Regions from separate parts of the Saccharicrinis fermentans DSM 9555 genome, predicted to be linked through region 1. Evidence: riboswitches for the same ligand, from Rfam matches in the RefSeq annotation. Region 1 holds a riboswitch; the other holds the start of a gene.
The links. A riboswitch is a leader RNA that binds a small molecule or an ion and turns the genes downstream of it on or off. The one in region 1 is predicted to bind cobalamin.
Positions count from the first base shown of each region.

Region 2: it holds a riboswitch for cobalamin, as region 1 does, so the genes downstream of both, CYTFE_RS31750 (radical SAM protein) here and CYTFE_RS27530 (TonB-dependent receptor) in region 1, are expected to answer to the same signal.

Region 1 is NZ_KI912107.1:5,120,198-5,128,087, reverse strand. Features, by position in the region: gene CYTFE_RS0121140 (PepSY domain-containing protein) at 1-873, opposite strand, end outside; gene CYTFE_RS27530 (TonB-dependent receptor) at 920-3,103, opposite strand; cobalamin riboswitch at 3,216-3,435, opposite strand; gene CYTFE_RS0121130 (YwbE family protein) at 3,750-3,944, shown strand; gene selD (selenide, water dikinase SelD) at 4,027-5,058, opposite strand; gene mnmH (tRNA 2-selenouridine(34) synthase MnmH) at 5,166-6,188, opposite strand; gene CYTFE_RS0121115 (hypothetical protein) at 6,458-6,913, shown strand; gene CYTFE_RS0121110 (efflux RND transporter periplasmic adaptor subunit) at 7,001-7,890, opposite strand, start outside.
Region 2 is NZ_KI912107.1:139,458-147,347, forward strand. Features, by position in the region: gene CYTFE_RS28180 (T9SS type A sorting domain-containing protein) at 1-951, opposite strand, end outside; gene CYTFE_RS28185 (hypothetical protein) at 963-2,087, opposite strand; gene CYTFE_RS0100705 (T9SS type A sorting domain-containing protein) at 2,096-2,572, opposite strand; gene CYTFE_RS0100710 (DUF4465 domain-containing protein) at 2,645-3,874, opposite strand; gene CYTFE_RS0100715 (DUF6580 family putative transport protein) at 3,967-4,536, opposite strand; cobalamin riboswitch at 4,646-4,860, opposite strand; cobalamin riboswitch at 5,004-5,187, shown strand; gene nrdD (anaerobic ribonucleoside-triphosphate reductase) at 5,146-5,382, shown strand; gene CYTFE_RS31750 (radical SAM protein) at 5,390-5,698, shown strand; gene CYTFE_RS24365 (sulfatase family protein) at 6,117-7,520, opposite strand.

The sequences.
Region 1 (7,890 bases):
CCAAGGTGTAGTATGATGATGCATACGCAGGTCTAATTTTTGATTCCAACCCACTTTTACCTTATCTGATTTTTTTACACCAACCATCCAATCCGGGATGGAACTAACCGAAATAAGTCCACTTAAAACAAAGGTAAACACAAAAAAACCAAAGAAGAAACCCGTGATATGATGCCACTTATACCAAAACTTTTTATAGGGGGTTATACTATTCTTCGAGCGTTTTCTATAACGTATTACTCCTGCATAAATACCAGTCACGGTCATCAATATTCCCAAGGAGGCCAGTATTATCACCACCAGTCTCCATGTTTTTTCTAAAGACCTGAGTTGCTTAAAATAAATCCAATGAGGAATGGCACCCAATCGGGCACTCCATCGCTCCAGTCGCTTTGTTTCCTGAATGATCTCTCCTGTTTTGGCCGACACATACAGTACCGTATGCTCCTTATCCGCCATATAACATTTGTAAAAAGGCAACAAAGGCTTATAGTAATTCCATGGCACCCACTGACTTAGATCGTCCATCCGTTCTATCTTACGCACCGGATGGCCATTAAAAGACTCTGTTAAGCTTTGGGCATATGCCTCCGTAAACACTGGCACCTCCATTAAAGTACGTGCGTCAAATACTTTATTGCTTTTCCTACCGGAACGAACACGATAAACGGGGTTTCCATCGCTAATCTCAAGCGAAACATTCCCTTTAAATGTTTCTGACGGAGCTTGCAAGTTGGTCAATGCCTCCGGACTAAACTCTGCCAGATGCAAAAAACGCTCTTCGCGAGAAGCGTGGGGAAAGCCATCAAAAATCAACACGATTCCTGAAAAGCACCAAAACACAAATATCAGGCTCAAAAAAGAACCTGACATATTATGAATTTTTATAATCTGTTTATTAATCTGTTTCAAAATATCTTTATTGTGCAAAATGAATAGTTACGCCAGCAAAAAAAGTACGTCCGGGGTGAATGGTTCCGTAATGCGAACCATAAGGACTATCATCTACATAATCAAATACATTATCGATACCCAGCTGGGCTTCTAGCACAAAAGCACCCAAATTGGAGAACCGATGATTGGTGGTTACTTTCCATAAATCATATCCTTTGGCATTATCATCACCATTATCATATGATTTATCATCCTGAATACGCCCTATCACATTAGCATTAAAACGGTACGACTTCCAGGCATGTTCGTAATTCACCCTTACATTACCATAATTCTGCGCCACACCATCCAGACGTTCATCATTACTAAGATCTCTAGCATCCACATAGCTATATCCACCTCCCAAGGTAAAGCCAGCCCCCAATTTCGCATTCATCAAAAAGTCAAAGCCTCGCGACCGTGATTCATCCACATTGTAATGCTGGCGTCGTTTACTGATTCCGTTCTCAGCGTCACCCTCAAGCAATTCAACATCCCTATAATCTATCAGGTCATTCACTTCATTCTCATAAGCCGTTAAACTGGCCGATATCACATGGTGATTGAGCTCAATGCCTGCGGAATAAAACTGTGACCTCTGAGGATCCAAATCCTGATTACCCATATATAAAGTCCCTCCTTTTTCATAGGCATAATACAACTCTTTCAATGTGGGAGCTTTAAATCCTTGTCCATAAGTAGCTCTAAAGTTGAGACTATTCAATTTATAAAGAACAGATACTTTAGGTGTAAATGCGCCTCCAAACTCTTTATGCTTGACGGCTCTAATACCTGCCACTACATTCAAATGGTTGAACAAGGTAATTTCATCCTGTGCATAAACAGCAATGGTATGAGCTGCTGCTTCTCCCTCCTCCAAACGATCCTCCGACACCATTTTTTCTTCAGTATAATCCTCTCCTAGGGTCAACTTATTATTCTTAGAGATGGCCATCACATACTTTAAGCGTATATTATTCAAACGCTGATCATTATTAATAGACTTATCACCATCGGAATAATCTTTGTAATCTTGGTTATACCTATAATAGTAACGGAATTGGTCATAATTGTAATCCAATGAAATATAATCCTTTCTATTCAACAAATACTTAGCTCCCATTTCAAAGGTCTTATCATCAAAGTAATATCCATACTTACCCACTGACTGTGGTCTGAACATATCTTTTTCGTAAACTGAATGACCAGCATACACCTCCCATTTATCGCTGGCACGAAAGGTTAACACCTGACTAAAGGTATGATCTGTATATTTATTTTGAGCCTTTGCCTCGGTTTCCACCAAGTCATTTCCATCCAATTCGTATGGACTCAATTGCCAACCATTACTGCTTTTATGATTAAAATTTCCATTCCACGATATTTTTCCAAAATTTAAATCAACCGTATTACTTTGTTGGATCGTAGCATAATCACGAATACGGGTGGTATTGGACACATTCAGTTTTTGCTTCGATTTTTTGGTAATGATATTAATCACCCCTGCAATGGCATCAGAGCCATACAGCAAAGAAGCTGCCCCTTTTAATATTTCAATGCGTTCAACATCATCAGGGTTAATGCGACTCAAATCATTCTGTCCTCCAATATCTCCGTACATACGTTTACCATCAATCAAAACCAATATAAAATCATTGCCTAAACCATTGATTGACATAAAAGAGCCCATTGTTCCGGGGTTAAACTCGAAGGATGGGCTTATATTGAGCATCAAATCGTTAAAATCAGATGCCCCTGCATTGGCAATAGCCTTTTTACTAATAAGTTCGGTGGGTACAGGAGCCGTTTTTAAATGATGAGCCGTTCCTGTACCAGTCACCACAATCTCGCCCAAGCTATGGTCCGACTCAACCATTTCAATATTCACAACATTCTCCCCCTTCTGGAGAGACACACTTTTTTTCACCTTCTTAAATCCAGAAAATGAAACACTTAAGTCATAGACCCCTGGCTTTAACTTCTTTAATTGATACACCCCTTTGTTGTTTGTGGCCGTACCTGTTGTTGTCCCAGAAAAATAAACGTTGGCACCCGGTAAGGGCTGCTGGTTGTTTTTGAGGATGACCACTCCTTTTAGCTCAGCCTCCTGCGCATGCGCAATAAATGCTGTAAGCAATAGCATAACAGCTACATTAATAATCCTTTGCATAGTAAAAGTTTAAAATAACAACTTCACTTTGCAATTCCGTAAATCAAGAGAATAATGTAAGAACAATGAAAAACTGCTCAAAACAATAACTTCTTTCCCGGAAGCAAAATGTTTAAAATATTAAGTAATGGCAGGTCTTCTGACTTGTCCAGGTTTTTATGCCTTCCCATTCATCTGATGACAAACAGTGGCAGAAGTTTAAAAACCCCTTGTTTCCGGAATACCGGAGGTGGACTTACAGCAGCGGGAACTGTTGCAGATTTTCACTGCATTCCCTTTTAATCCAATTGTATGTTCATACAACTAAAAGAACCATTTACGGCCGCAAAATTAAGTAATTAATTTACTATTGCAATAAACAGAGACTTAATAATAAATGATTACTGAACACCCAAGGTTGAAGAGCTAACTAAATAAAAAACAAAAGAACTTTTGTTTTCAGACTACACCTGTCCATTGGTAAAAAAAAGTTAAAATACGCTTAACACTGAACTAACATTTGCTTATATTACACTATTGTAATAAATTTGTAGGCCATTTTTCACAACAAAACACAACTATAATAGGCACTTCGCTTTGACGAATTAACTTTAATAAAAGCACATCAAAATAGAATAACGATTATATATTTATAAGTGACAGATTAATGGACGGAAGAGAAAGAAAAAACATTAAGAAGGGAACAAAAGTAGCGATTCTTCAGAAACAAGATGAGCGCTCAGGACATTTAACACACGGTGTTGTTCAGGATGTTATTGATGAAGCACCCTTTCACCTGAAAGGAATTGAATGCAAATTAAAAAGCGGTCAGGTCGGAAGAGTTAAGCTCATAAAGCTTTAATACTTTCTTATTTTGAAAGATACAAACTCCCGTTCAACCAAAGTTAAACGGGAGTTTTTATATGGTAAAACACGAAGTTAACTTAGCTTACCACTACCCATTTTTCTGCTTGAGCTTTCAACTCTCCAAAGCTTTTGGCTTCCACATCATATTTTTTAAGCAGTTCCTCTACATCTCTGCATGACGCTGGCTCAACGGCAATCAATAATCCACCACTTGTTTGTGGATCACAAAGCAAACTTTTCAAACGCAAATCGGCCAAATTAATCTTATCTCCAAAGCTGTCCCAATTTCGATGGGTACCTCCGGGGATACAGTCCTGCGCAATATATTCGTCTAACATATCAAATCGAGGTATATTTTCATGCTTGATATACGCGGTCAACTTACTCCCTTCACACATCTCACGCAGATGACCCAACAAACCAAAACCAGTAACATCCGTCATGGCTTTTACCCCTGAAATTCTGGACAAATCCTGACCTATCTTATTTAACTTACTCATCGCATCCGGAGCCACATTTTTATGCTCTTCTTTTAGCAGTCCTTTTTTCTGGGCTGTAGTAAGAATCCCAACGCCCAACGGTTTTGTTAGATATAATCGACACCCCTCTGTTGCGGTATTATTTTGTTTAAGATGATTCAAGTCCACTTTTCCTGTTACAGCCAAACCAAATATAGGTTCTGGGCTATCAATGCTATGTCCTCCTGCCAGTATAATCCCAGCTTCTTTACACGCTTCACGTCCTCCGTTCAAAACCTCACTCGCCACTTCTGCCGGGATTTTATTAATGGGCCAGCCCAAAATAGCAATGGCCATTAAAGGCTGTCCACCCATGGCATACACATCACTTATGGCATTGGCCGCAGCAATCTTCCCAAACGAAAAAGGATCATCAACAATAGGCATAAAAAAATCTGTTGTACTAATGATGCCCATTCCATTTCCCATATCATAAACGGCCGCATCATCACGACTATCATTACCCACCAATAACCTATCATCCAAAACAGGAGTAACACTACTCACCAATATTGAATCGAGAACCTGAGGCGAAATTTTACAGCCACAGCCGGCGCCGTGACTATAGCTCGTTAATTTTATATCCTTCATATGTTTAAATTTAATCTTCAATGGCCACATATAACTCGCCAGAACAAAACATCAACCCATGTGGTATCAGTGTTTTCATAGCTCATTTCATGATGCTTTGCAACATGCTATCCATTAACATGTTGTTTGATATAGGCTGCGTTAACAAGAGGATCACAATTCGTCAATTCACAATAGACTATTTTATGCCTATCTCTTTTTTGCACTCCTCTCCAGTACGCTTTATCGTAGTAATTAAGAGTAAGCATAGCTACCTTAAAATAATCTTTATTCTCTAAGGCTTGCAACGCTTCTTTTACAACCAGTCCTCCCAAACGTTTGGTAATTTTAAGGATCCCTTGCTTCAACAAATCATCATCTATACCCGCATATTCCTTCACCAAAGCCAAGGCCCTTTTCTCCTTGGGAATATTCAAGAAATACACCTTGGCATCCTTCATTTTCTCATACAAACCCATAGGAATCTTCACAGCACCAATATTGTGACTTTCATCCTCAACATATACAGGCCGATTAAAATCCAGCATCCGCCATTGATCAAACAAGTTATTCTCAAACTGTTCAACAGTAGGCTGATCATCTTCACCAATAGATCCAAAAGCCGATCCTTTATGACAAGCCAGTCCCTCTAAATCAATAACCTGACATCCCTCTTCCTTTAAGCGAGATAGAATACGTGTCTTGCCACTTCCCGTATAACCACCTATCACCTTTAGCTGCATCTCAACAGTAAAACTATCCAATACAAAATTCCGAAAAGCCTTATAGCCTTTTTCAATCACCTTCACATCTTCGAACCCATTCTCTTCCAGGTGCTCCGCAAAAGCATGACTCCTCATTCCTCCACGCCAACAGTGTACTACAACTTTTTTTTGCGGTGCAACCAATGCTGCCTGTTCCACAAACCAACGCAACTTAGGAGTCACATACTCTAAACCCAAGCTCATAGCCTTATCTGGCCCTTTCTGTTTATAAACCGTTCCAACATGCGCACGTTCGGCATCGGTAAAAAGTGGAATATTATATGCTCCCACAATATGCCCTTTCTTAAATTCCCCGGGTGACCTTACGTCAATAACCGGATAGGAAGCATATGCGCTAAAATATTCATTGATTAATATATCGGTCATTGCACAAAAATACTACTTTATAGACAAACCTTAACTTACTTATACTCATTTTTCCTTTTTAAATAAGCATCATTGCTTCTTAATACCAGCCATACCACATCTCTATTAATCAATTTAGCAATAAAAATTTAACGTTCATCGACCACTGACACACCTTCATCAAGCAACAAGAACATTTACAACACCTTACGTAATATAAATAAAACACGCATACAGAATTGTTATAAAAGTGAGTTCCATATATGCATTGAAAATAAAATTTAGAGTCTATGAAAAAGTCAGTTATAATTTTAATGATCCTTACCGCAACCGTAACATTATCCAATGCCCAATTCACATATCTGAATGATATAAAATTAGAATCCGATGAAGATTATGCCGCTTATTCGGAACAAGTTTTGGATTGTAGCTATTACTTATTGATGACGCCCTACAACAAAAAAGATACAGAAAGAAAAGCTGCCACCACTTTCATTGTCAGATGGATGAAAGGGAGTCCCTCTTTAAATTTCAAGATTAGCAATAAGATAAAAGCGCTGACAGACGAAAAAGAGGAATTAATCGCCCTATACATCAGCTGTTATGCCAAACAATTATTGGAAGACGAAAAAAAATCACTCAGTCAAACTGAGTTGGAACTTAGAGCTATCCAATCACTGGCCAGTTACTGTAACAACCCTAACAATAAGGTAAAAGCAACCAAAGAACTTAAAAATATCAGTTAGGTCCATCTCATGAGGCCTTGTACACCAGCAATATATAAAACACAAACACATAACAGTCCCGGACACTTCGTGTTCCGGGACTATACATTACTTATCTGCAAATAAATTATCCACTACTTCTACCGGATCGTCATGCTTCAGTTTTTTAGAAATGGCACTATAGGGAGCACTCACAAGCTCATCACCATCCTCTATACCCTCTATTATTTCAATGAATTGAGTATCTTGAATACCCGTTATCACTTTCCTCTGCTGAATTTTCCCTTCCTCCACAACAAACACCACCTCTACCTTTTCCATCTCCACCTTCAAATCCTTTTCGCTTTCATCCATTCCTGCAGTATCTTTTCTTGTTGTTACCGATTGGATAGGAATCGTTAAGACATCTAATTTAGTATTGGTTTGTATATCAACGGTAGCTGACATGCCAGGGCGAAAAGGATAAAAACCACGTCCTTTTTCCTCCATGAGTTCTTGATAAGAAGCTGGCAGAATAAGCACTTTTACCTCAAAATTAGTAATCTGATCAGCGCTGATCCCTTCAGATCGGGCCGAGTTGGCAATTTCAGTTACCACCCCTTTAAACTTAGTTTTCAAATAAGCATCTACCTCTATCAGCGCAGTATCCATTAATGCTACGCGAATAATATCATTTTCATTCACATCCACCACTACTTCCATATTATTCAAATTAGCGATGGTCATCATGTCCGTTCCTTCAAACTGCGCAGTACCCACAACCCTTTCTCCTTTTTCAACGTTCAGCTGAGACACTGTTCCATCCATTGGGGCGTAAATGGTAGTTTTGCTAAGATTATCCTTAGCTTCATTCAACGAAGCCCGGGCATTTATCAATGCGGCTTGAGCGGCCTCTACACTAGCTTTGGCCACATTATAATCAGCCAATACCTGCTCATATTCCGACTCTGATATGGTCTGCTGTTTCCACAAAGATTGGAAACGCTCAAAGGCCAACT
Region 2 (7,890 bases), 5.0 Mb from region 1:
GTTGCTTACTATAGTGTGAGTTACGCCTTCAATAGTGTCATTTGGCATAACATCTGCAATGCCTGTTATCTCGGTAGAGTTTTCGCCTAACCATCCCGCATTTTGTGCAACACCGTTGTACACTTTTACCCAATGAATTTTATCTAAATCAACATGGTTTCCATTTGCATCAATTGCCCAATGGATATCAAAAGCATCGCCGCCGCAGCCTTCTTGAACATCCAAAGTGTAAGGATTATCAGGGGTTAAAAACCAATCTTCAACATGACTATTATTAATGATAGATTTATTATCGGCATAACCATAGTCAAAATCAAGGTTTACCCACAAGCCGTCTGTAACACTTTGTGTAGATTTATGCTTTAATAGCGTACCATGTAGGGTATAGCTATCCTGATCGATATGCGGAAAACTATCGGCAGATGGATAATGTTCCTGTGTGTGAAATTCTTTCATATAACGTACAATCCCTTCATTTTCCTCATTGTCCACCCATGGAACATCGTATTTACCATGAGGATTGGTATAAGTTATGGCATAGTTATAAGTAGTTGCTGAAAGGTGATGGTCGCTTCCCATCAATTCGTACCATGTATCGTCAGGCAATCCGTTTTCATTCTCGTCTTTCATTACCTGTACTATACCGGGTTCCGAACTTCCAAGAAAAGCATTACCAAAAACGGTAAAATCTACACCATAAGGGTTATCGGAGTCGTTTTCAATAGGCTCGTCGAACCCTACAATAATATATCCACCCCAAAATCCGAGTGATACCATTCGCCCATTTTTTTCAGGAGAGCCTTTTATGCTTTCGGCATTCCACGGCAAACCTGGGCTGATATTTATAAACTGTCCAGGGGCAGGAGTATATTCTATTATCTCAGAAATGTACTGAGCCTTTACTAAAGATGTAGCAAAGACCAGTATACTTAACATTATCATCCTTTTCATAAGTTCGATGTTTAAAAAGACCTTACGCAACGAACGTTGGTCTTATACTCTATCTCGCTATAATATGGAGCCGCATCACCTGAATTATTTAGTTTTCCAAATCCTCTTCTTACAAGGTTTTTATCTGAACTATTGCTATATTTATAAGCATTAGTGCCATTTATTGACTGACCTGCTCCAATATTACCATCAACTAGTTTATCTAAATAAAGCACATCTGCAAACCAATATAAATGAGTATAATCATTACTAGTCCAAGGAATACCAAGCTTATCAATCATACCTTGATTGTTAAAAGCATTTCCTAATATTTCGGCTTCTGTTATTGTCGGTAATCTCCAATCAGTAAATTCTTTGCCTGCTTCATCAAAACGACTAGCGTCAGAACAAAGACGAGGAGCGTCGTAGTAATATACCATTGTTTCAGGGTCACTTCCATCGTATGCTTGGTCAGTTAATGCAATTGCTAAGCCGTGTGTCCCTTTGTCATTTACATAAAATACGACACCTCCTTGAGCAGAATCGCCCACAGCATAAGTTTTAGTTTCTTGTTGTTGTGTAGGTAGTTTTGCAAAACCATCATTGCTTAGGTAAATTGTATCGTTTGAGATAGATAGGGTTTGTAATTCGTTTGTTTCAGACCTATCAGCATTGTTCCACTTTGTTGTATCAGCTGCTGTAATTTTTGAAGCTATGGAAGCATCGAATACAGGATCGATTTCGCTTACACCACCAACAATTGATTCTGCTGTTTTAGCATGCATAGCATAAGGAACACTAAGTAATTGACTTATGCCCTCCACATCGTATGTACCGTTGTTATCAATATCTGTTTGGGTTTTAATAAAGAATTTACCATCAGCCCAATCAATAACATCCCATCCTGTTTGTCCGCCAAACTCAATGCTTACCAAACCGTTGCTATTAGGTGTTGGATTAAGAATTTCTGAGTATTCTTCACTTGCAGAAGTCGCATCATCGCCTTTTAATACGCTAAGTTTCATGCCAACTTGTGTGGTGACTAATTCACCACTTGCATTGCGGACTACTGCTTGATAACTCATTTTTTCGGGAGATTGAGCAAACACACTTATAGTTACTATTACTGCTACTAAAATTGTATATATCTTTTTCATCTTTATTTCTACTGTTTAATAATTTTAAATTCTTTGATTGATTGATTTTGGTTAATGATTCTCACAAAATAGGTTGACGGTAAATAATTGTTCATGTCAATTTGTGTTTCATTGCCCATAATGTTTTGTGATTGTAATAAATTACCCTTTATGTCAAAAAGTTGAAAATTCAAGGTTAAATGTTCTAAGTTTTCTATTTTCAAATTAAGGTAATTGCTTGTTGGATTAGGATATGCCGATACCGCAAGGCTGATACCCGTTTCTTTAATCCCCGTTGTTACATAAATTTCGTAGGCTTGCTGTACGCCTTGTGTTACAGTACCATTTGCGCCTGAGTTAGTATTGTATGCTACCTGCCCAACTGAATAACTTACCGAGCCTGCATTGCACGAAACATCACCTGCAGAAGCAGATATGATTTCCTGAGCATGTATTCCCGTTATGGCAATCTCCAACAGGAATATAAGTGATAAAATAAATTTCATTTGTGTAATATTTTTAATGCAAAAAGAACATCTATGGGCATACTAAGCCCATAGATGCTTTATTTTGTATAATTAGTTTTTAATAAAAGTTATTGATGCTGTACGTCCTCCATTTTCGCAATGGATTATATACATTCCGGGATATAAATCACTAACAGGAATGTCAAATGAAGAAGCAGTTGTTTTTAGTTTTTTAGCAAGATTACCTTCTTTGCTAAAAATGCTAATATTACTGCCTGTTTCTGTTTTTACAGTAAGTACACTGCTTACAGGGTTAGGCAAAACCGTAATTGTTAAATCCGAAGCTTGAGCTTTTGCTTTTGAATTAGGATACCCGGGTGTTGGTAAAGTAGCATGATTATTATTTGTTGACGCACAAGTAGTACAACCAACTTTAATCTCATCTACACAAAGATACATAGGTGTATTGGGGCCGTATTGCCCTGCATCGCTGGTTGTAAGTTCAAACGCTAAAGAATCCACTGTTCCCAAACTTTGTAGGTTTACCCATTTCCAGTTATCAACAACATAAGCTGTCGAACCTGTATAATCAGCAAGGTAATAAGCCACTGTATCAGTTTGTGTACCGTTCAAAAAGCCTCTGATAGTTACATAATAGTAATCTCCATAATCAAAAGCATCAGCAAAACCATCACCACATTTAATTGATTTGTATGTGTATGCGTTTAAGGTTAGGAAAAGCCCACAGATAGAATCATCCTGACTTAAAGCTAGGCCACAATGTCTATATGCGAAGAAACCTTCGTTATATCCATCATACATAACAGCGTACATATCATCCTCCCTGCTTTTTGCACCATCTTTAGGCATTGCAGCAAACTGACTGTGGAAATTTGTACAGGTGGAATCACATGATGGGTCGCAATCAAAAGCCCGTGTATTACTTACAGTAAATCCATCCCAGTAAGGCATACTGCTCCAAGTAGTATCGGCATAGTGCATAAAAGTCAAACATTCTTCCTCATAATTCCAAAATCCTCTATTGGCAGCTATTTGGTCGTTGTATTCATAAGTATGATTCCATACCTTTGTATAGGTATATTTATCTATTAACGAATCTGTACTAATTTCAAAATCAGCAGTATAACAATCATCACAGCTACGTGATGCCGATTGAGATGTGCTGAGAGAAGCAGTTGGAGTAGATTTCTTACTTGCTGGTGATTCAGTAGTTTTGTTACCTTGTAATGCTTGTATAGCATATACATTTTCTGGCCTTTGTGCTAAAAGGCTCATAGAGCAACACAAGAATATTGCAACTAATAAGTACATTTGTTTCATAATGCAATTTTTAAATTATTATTAATTGTGTTATTACTGAGGGACGGCAGATAGTTTTGGCGAACGCTGCCGTTCCGTTTTTAAAATCTTTTTTAAATTGTCTTTAATTTTAATGTCGGTATTTTATATTGTGCAAATTCAAAGGAACCGAATAGGATCCCGCAATAAACTAAATCACCCATTAATGAATTTTTAAAGAATGGAATAGCCACAGTGTAGCATGTTAGTAAACCGCTAAAGTCTTTTGTGTACATTGTCTCGGAAGTCCACACCCCAAAATTTGAGATTAAAAAGAACAATAGTGATGCTGATAAAGAAGCTACAAGGATGTTTTGAGGTTTAATTGGTTTAAGAAGAAAGAAACCAAGCTCACCAATGATAATGAAAGCCAGGTATGTCCAATAAAATCCTGGATAGAAAAAGGTGAAACCATTGAAATACTGAGCGTAAATAGTGTTGTTTATGACTATATCGCTAAGCCACATGGATAAAACCGGGATAATAAGTGCAATGTGCTTTTTTGAAAAGTAGGCTGAACTAAACAGTGCCATAGCCGCTATGGGTGCAAAATTTGGAGGATGTGGTATTAATCTGCTAAAAGCTGCAAATAATACTAAAAGGGAAAGAACCCCAAAACGAATGTCAATTTTTTGTTTTTTCATCGTTACTGCAATTTTCGTTACCTATTAAGTTTTGATTTTGCAGCATACGATGAGAAAGGAAGGCCAAGGAAACATCGTTCTGATTAGCTATCTGTTCTCCGCAGACTGCAAAATCTATGTTATACTGGCAGGTCTTCTGACTTATCTCACTTTAGGTTCCTTCTCATCCGCCAACTGGCGGGCAATGGAATAATACCTAAAGCTGTTTTGAGAATTACAGCAGCGGGAACTGTTGTCGAATTACACGACATTCCCTTTTAATTTCTATTTCAATTAAACTGATTGTTAAATTGAAATTTGAAAACCAATGATGCGACAAATATACTTTACAAATAATGATTCTCAGCTAAAAAAATGAAAAATAGTTTTAAACAATCTGTAACCCAGAGGAAATGGGAGCTAGAGTATTAGATATTTTTTTTCTATTGATAACGAAAATATTGAAGACTCTTTATTTTGAAGTAAACTTGCACAGTCACTTATTGGTTTCTTAACACATCTTTTTTTTGTGTTTGGATGAAAAGGGAATCTTGTTAAAATCAGGAGCTGTCCCCGCAGCTGTAAGTCTATTTACGTTTTGGTAATCAAAAAAGTCATTGTCCCGATATAATTGTAGCTAATGAGCAAACTTACCCAAAAGGAGGTCAACCATACTATACAAATTCAACCCAATTGCCTGTAAATTATACTGATGATTTATTTGAGGCTTTACGTATTCAATATTCATTGCAAACCAAATATACCGGAGGTACTGTTTTTCATACTTCCTTAGGCGAAAGCCAACTGCCAACAAGTTCGGTAAAGCAGTTAATTAAAAAAGTGACAGCAAACTATAAGCTTCCATAAACAAAGCTTGATAGATTACCCAGGTAATATATCGGCAGTAATATTTACTTGTGGCTGCAATTTTAGTTGTAATTATTGTCACAATCCTCAATTAATAGATTCTGATCTAAAAGACCATTCAAATGAGTTAAGCGAAGAAGTGATTTTGGAATGGATTAGCCAAAATAGCAAAATGCTTGATGCTGTTGTTGTAACTGGGGGTGAGCCAACGTTACATAGTATGTTACCCAGTTTCATTCAGAAGATTAAGCAATTAAGGATTAAAGCGAAAATGCCAGCAGATTTAAACCTGTTTTTAAGGCTCCCGCTAGGCTAATGGCCTAGCGGCAGTCTACTCCTTTAGCTTTGTATTGGACAATCAGATTAAAATAACTTAGTTTTGAATTAACCGAAAAGAGTAAAAGTGAACTAAGGTCTACTCCAGTTTTTTAGGACTATCAATCAAATTAGTCTTTTACTCTTTCATTGAAATGAACCAGTTAGAATCTTAGGTTTTCAGGCTTATTAAAGGAGTTGTTCGGCTCCTTTTATACAGGTTCGATGCCTGTGTAAAAGGAAAAGGTATGCCTTAAATAAAGCATACCTTAATGCAAAGAAATCTTCGGTATAATAATCACCATCGGTCGCTGTTCGGCAAGAATAAAGTTAGAAATTAATTCTTTAAAAATGTTTGTTTAAGTCTTAGAATTCGATTGTATGTAGGGCTATATCTATTCTTAAATTTGAAAGCTAAATTACCATTTATAAGGTACAGTTCCTGTTGAATCAATAGAATGTTCCCATTTTTCAACATAAGAAGAGCCTGTTAAAAATTCATCGTCCATACGCTTAAGCTCCTCTGTTAGAGTTTCCTCTAAATTTTTAATGATAGATTCAAAAGCGGGATCTCCTTTTAAGTTTTTTAGCTGGTATGGATCTGAAACATTATCAAAAAGTAACCAATCTCCAGATAAATCTTTGGCGTACGTATACTTTTTTGTTATAACACCTCTAAATTCTTTTCCTCCTCTAGCTCTACTCCATTGACCAAATGGTTGGATACAAGTTACAAGAGAAGCCTTCCGAGTGTCTTCTTTTTTTCCAAGCAATACATCTGTAATATCTTCTCCATCTAAATTTGCAGGTATATTCAATCCTGACATTCCCAACATAGTAGGTAATATATCCAAGGAATTTAATAGGAAATCGCTTTTTTTACCATTAGTTCCAAATAGTGCCGGATATTTAATTATAAAAGGTACCTTCGCAGATTCGTTATAGATTCTTTGCTTCTTAGTTTCACCATGACTATAAATCATATCACCGTGGTCTGAAGTGAAAACGAATATAGTATTTTCTTCAATATTACATCGTTTAATTGCGTCTTGTAATTGTTTTATATAACTATCTAATGCAGAGCAATGTGCGTAATAACCTTTTAAGGTTTTCTTTGCTTTTTTAGTAAATTCTTCTGGCACATTTGGCCTAAGTTTTATATCAACATTAGTATATAAATCTTGAAATTCTTTGGGTGCAGTTTGATAAGGCGCATGAGGAGGTCCCCAAGATAGTACTAAAGAAAATGGTTTTTTACTTTTTGATTGTTCTTCAATATAAGTAATAGCATCTTTTGTTTGAGCTTCAGCATCATATCCTTCCCACGAATGTAACTCATCATCATTTCCCCAATATGTTGAGTTATTATAGGTATGTGAACATTCTAACACTTTCCAATAGTCGAAGCCTTGTCTTCTTTCTTTTGGTATAAATGCCGAACGACCATTTCCGTCAAGATGCCATTTTCCAATATATGCGGTATTATAACCTTGCTTCTTAAAGAGTTTCGCAAAGCTTTCGGATGTAGGATCAAGCAAAATGTCATTCATAAACATACCAGTTTTTAATGGATATTGGCCTGTTAACAACATTGCCCTATAAGGTGTACATACAGGTTCTGTGGAAATTGCATTTGTGAAATAAACTCCCTCAGAAGCAAGTTGATCAATATTAGGTGTTTTAACATCTGGGTTTCCAGCATAGCCTAATGATTCTGCGCGCCATTGATCTGCAAAAACAAATACAATATTCGGTTTTTCTATTTTATTCTTACATGAAATAAAGAATAATGTTGTGAATAATATAATACTAATTTTTTTCATTTTATTATTGATAGTTTGTTGAGCCTTACATACAACGTTAAGGATAAACCGTTGTTTTAGTGCGATTTATGCACTGTGTGTGCCCTGCATGTGCTGCAGTACACCCACACCCGAAGTTGTTGAAAAAGTTTGAAAATACAAATTATCTTCAATAAACCATGGGTATGGGTGTGTTTTATTTTATCCAGAGGGTGAAACGAAGTTCACGAATTCTTTAATATAAACATTTGTATTCGTAAAGTCCCATCACGGGCGGAGGTAACGCTTCGAACCATTAGCAAGTGGCACTTTTTACGAATGTAAAAACGTGGTGGTTGTTGGTGACGACAGCAGTGAAGGTTATTTGTGAGCGGTTAGCGCAGTAAATACC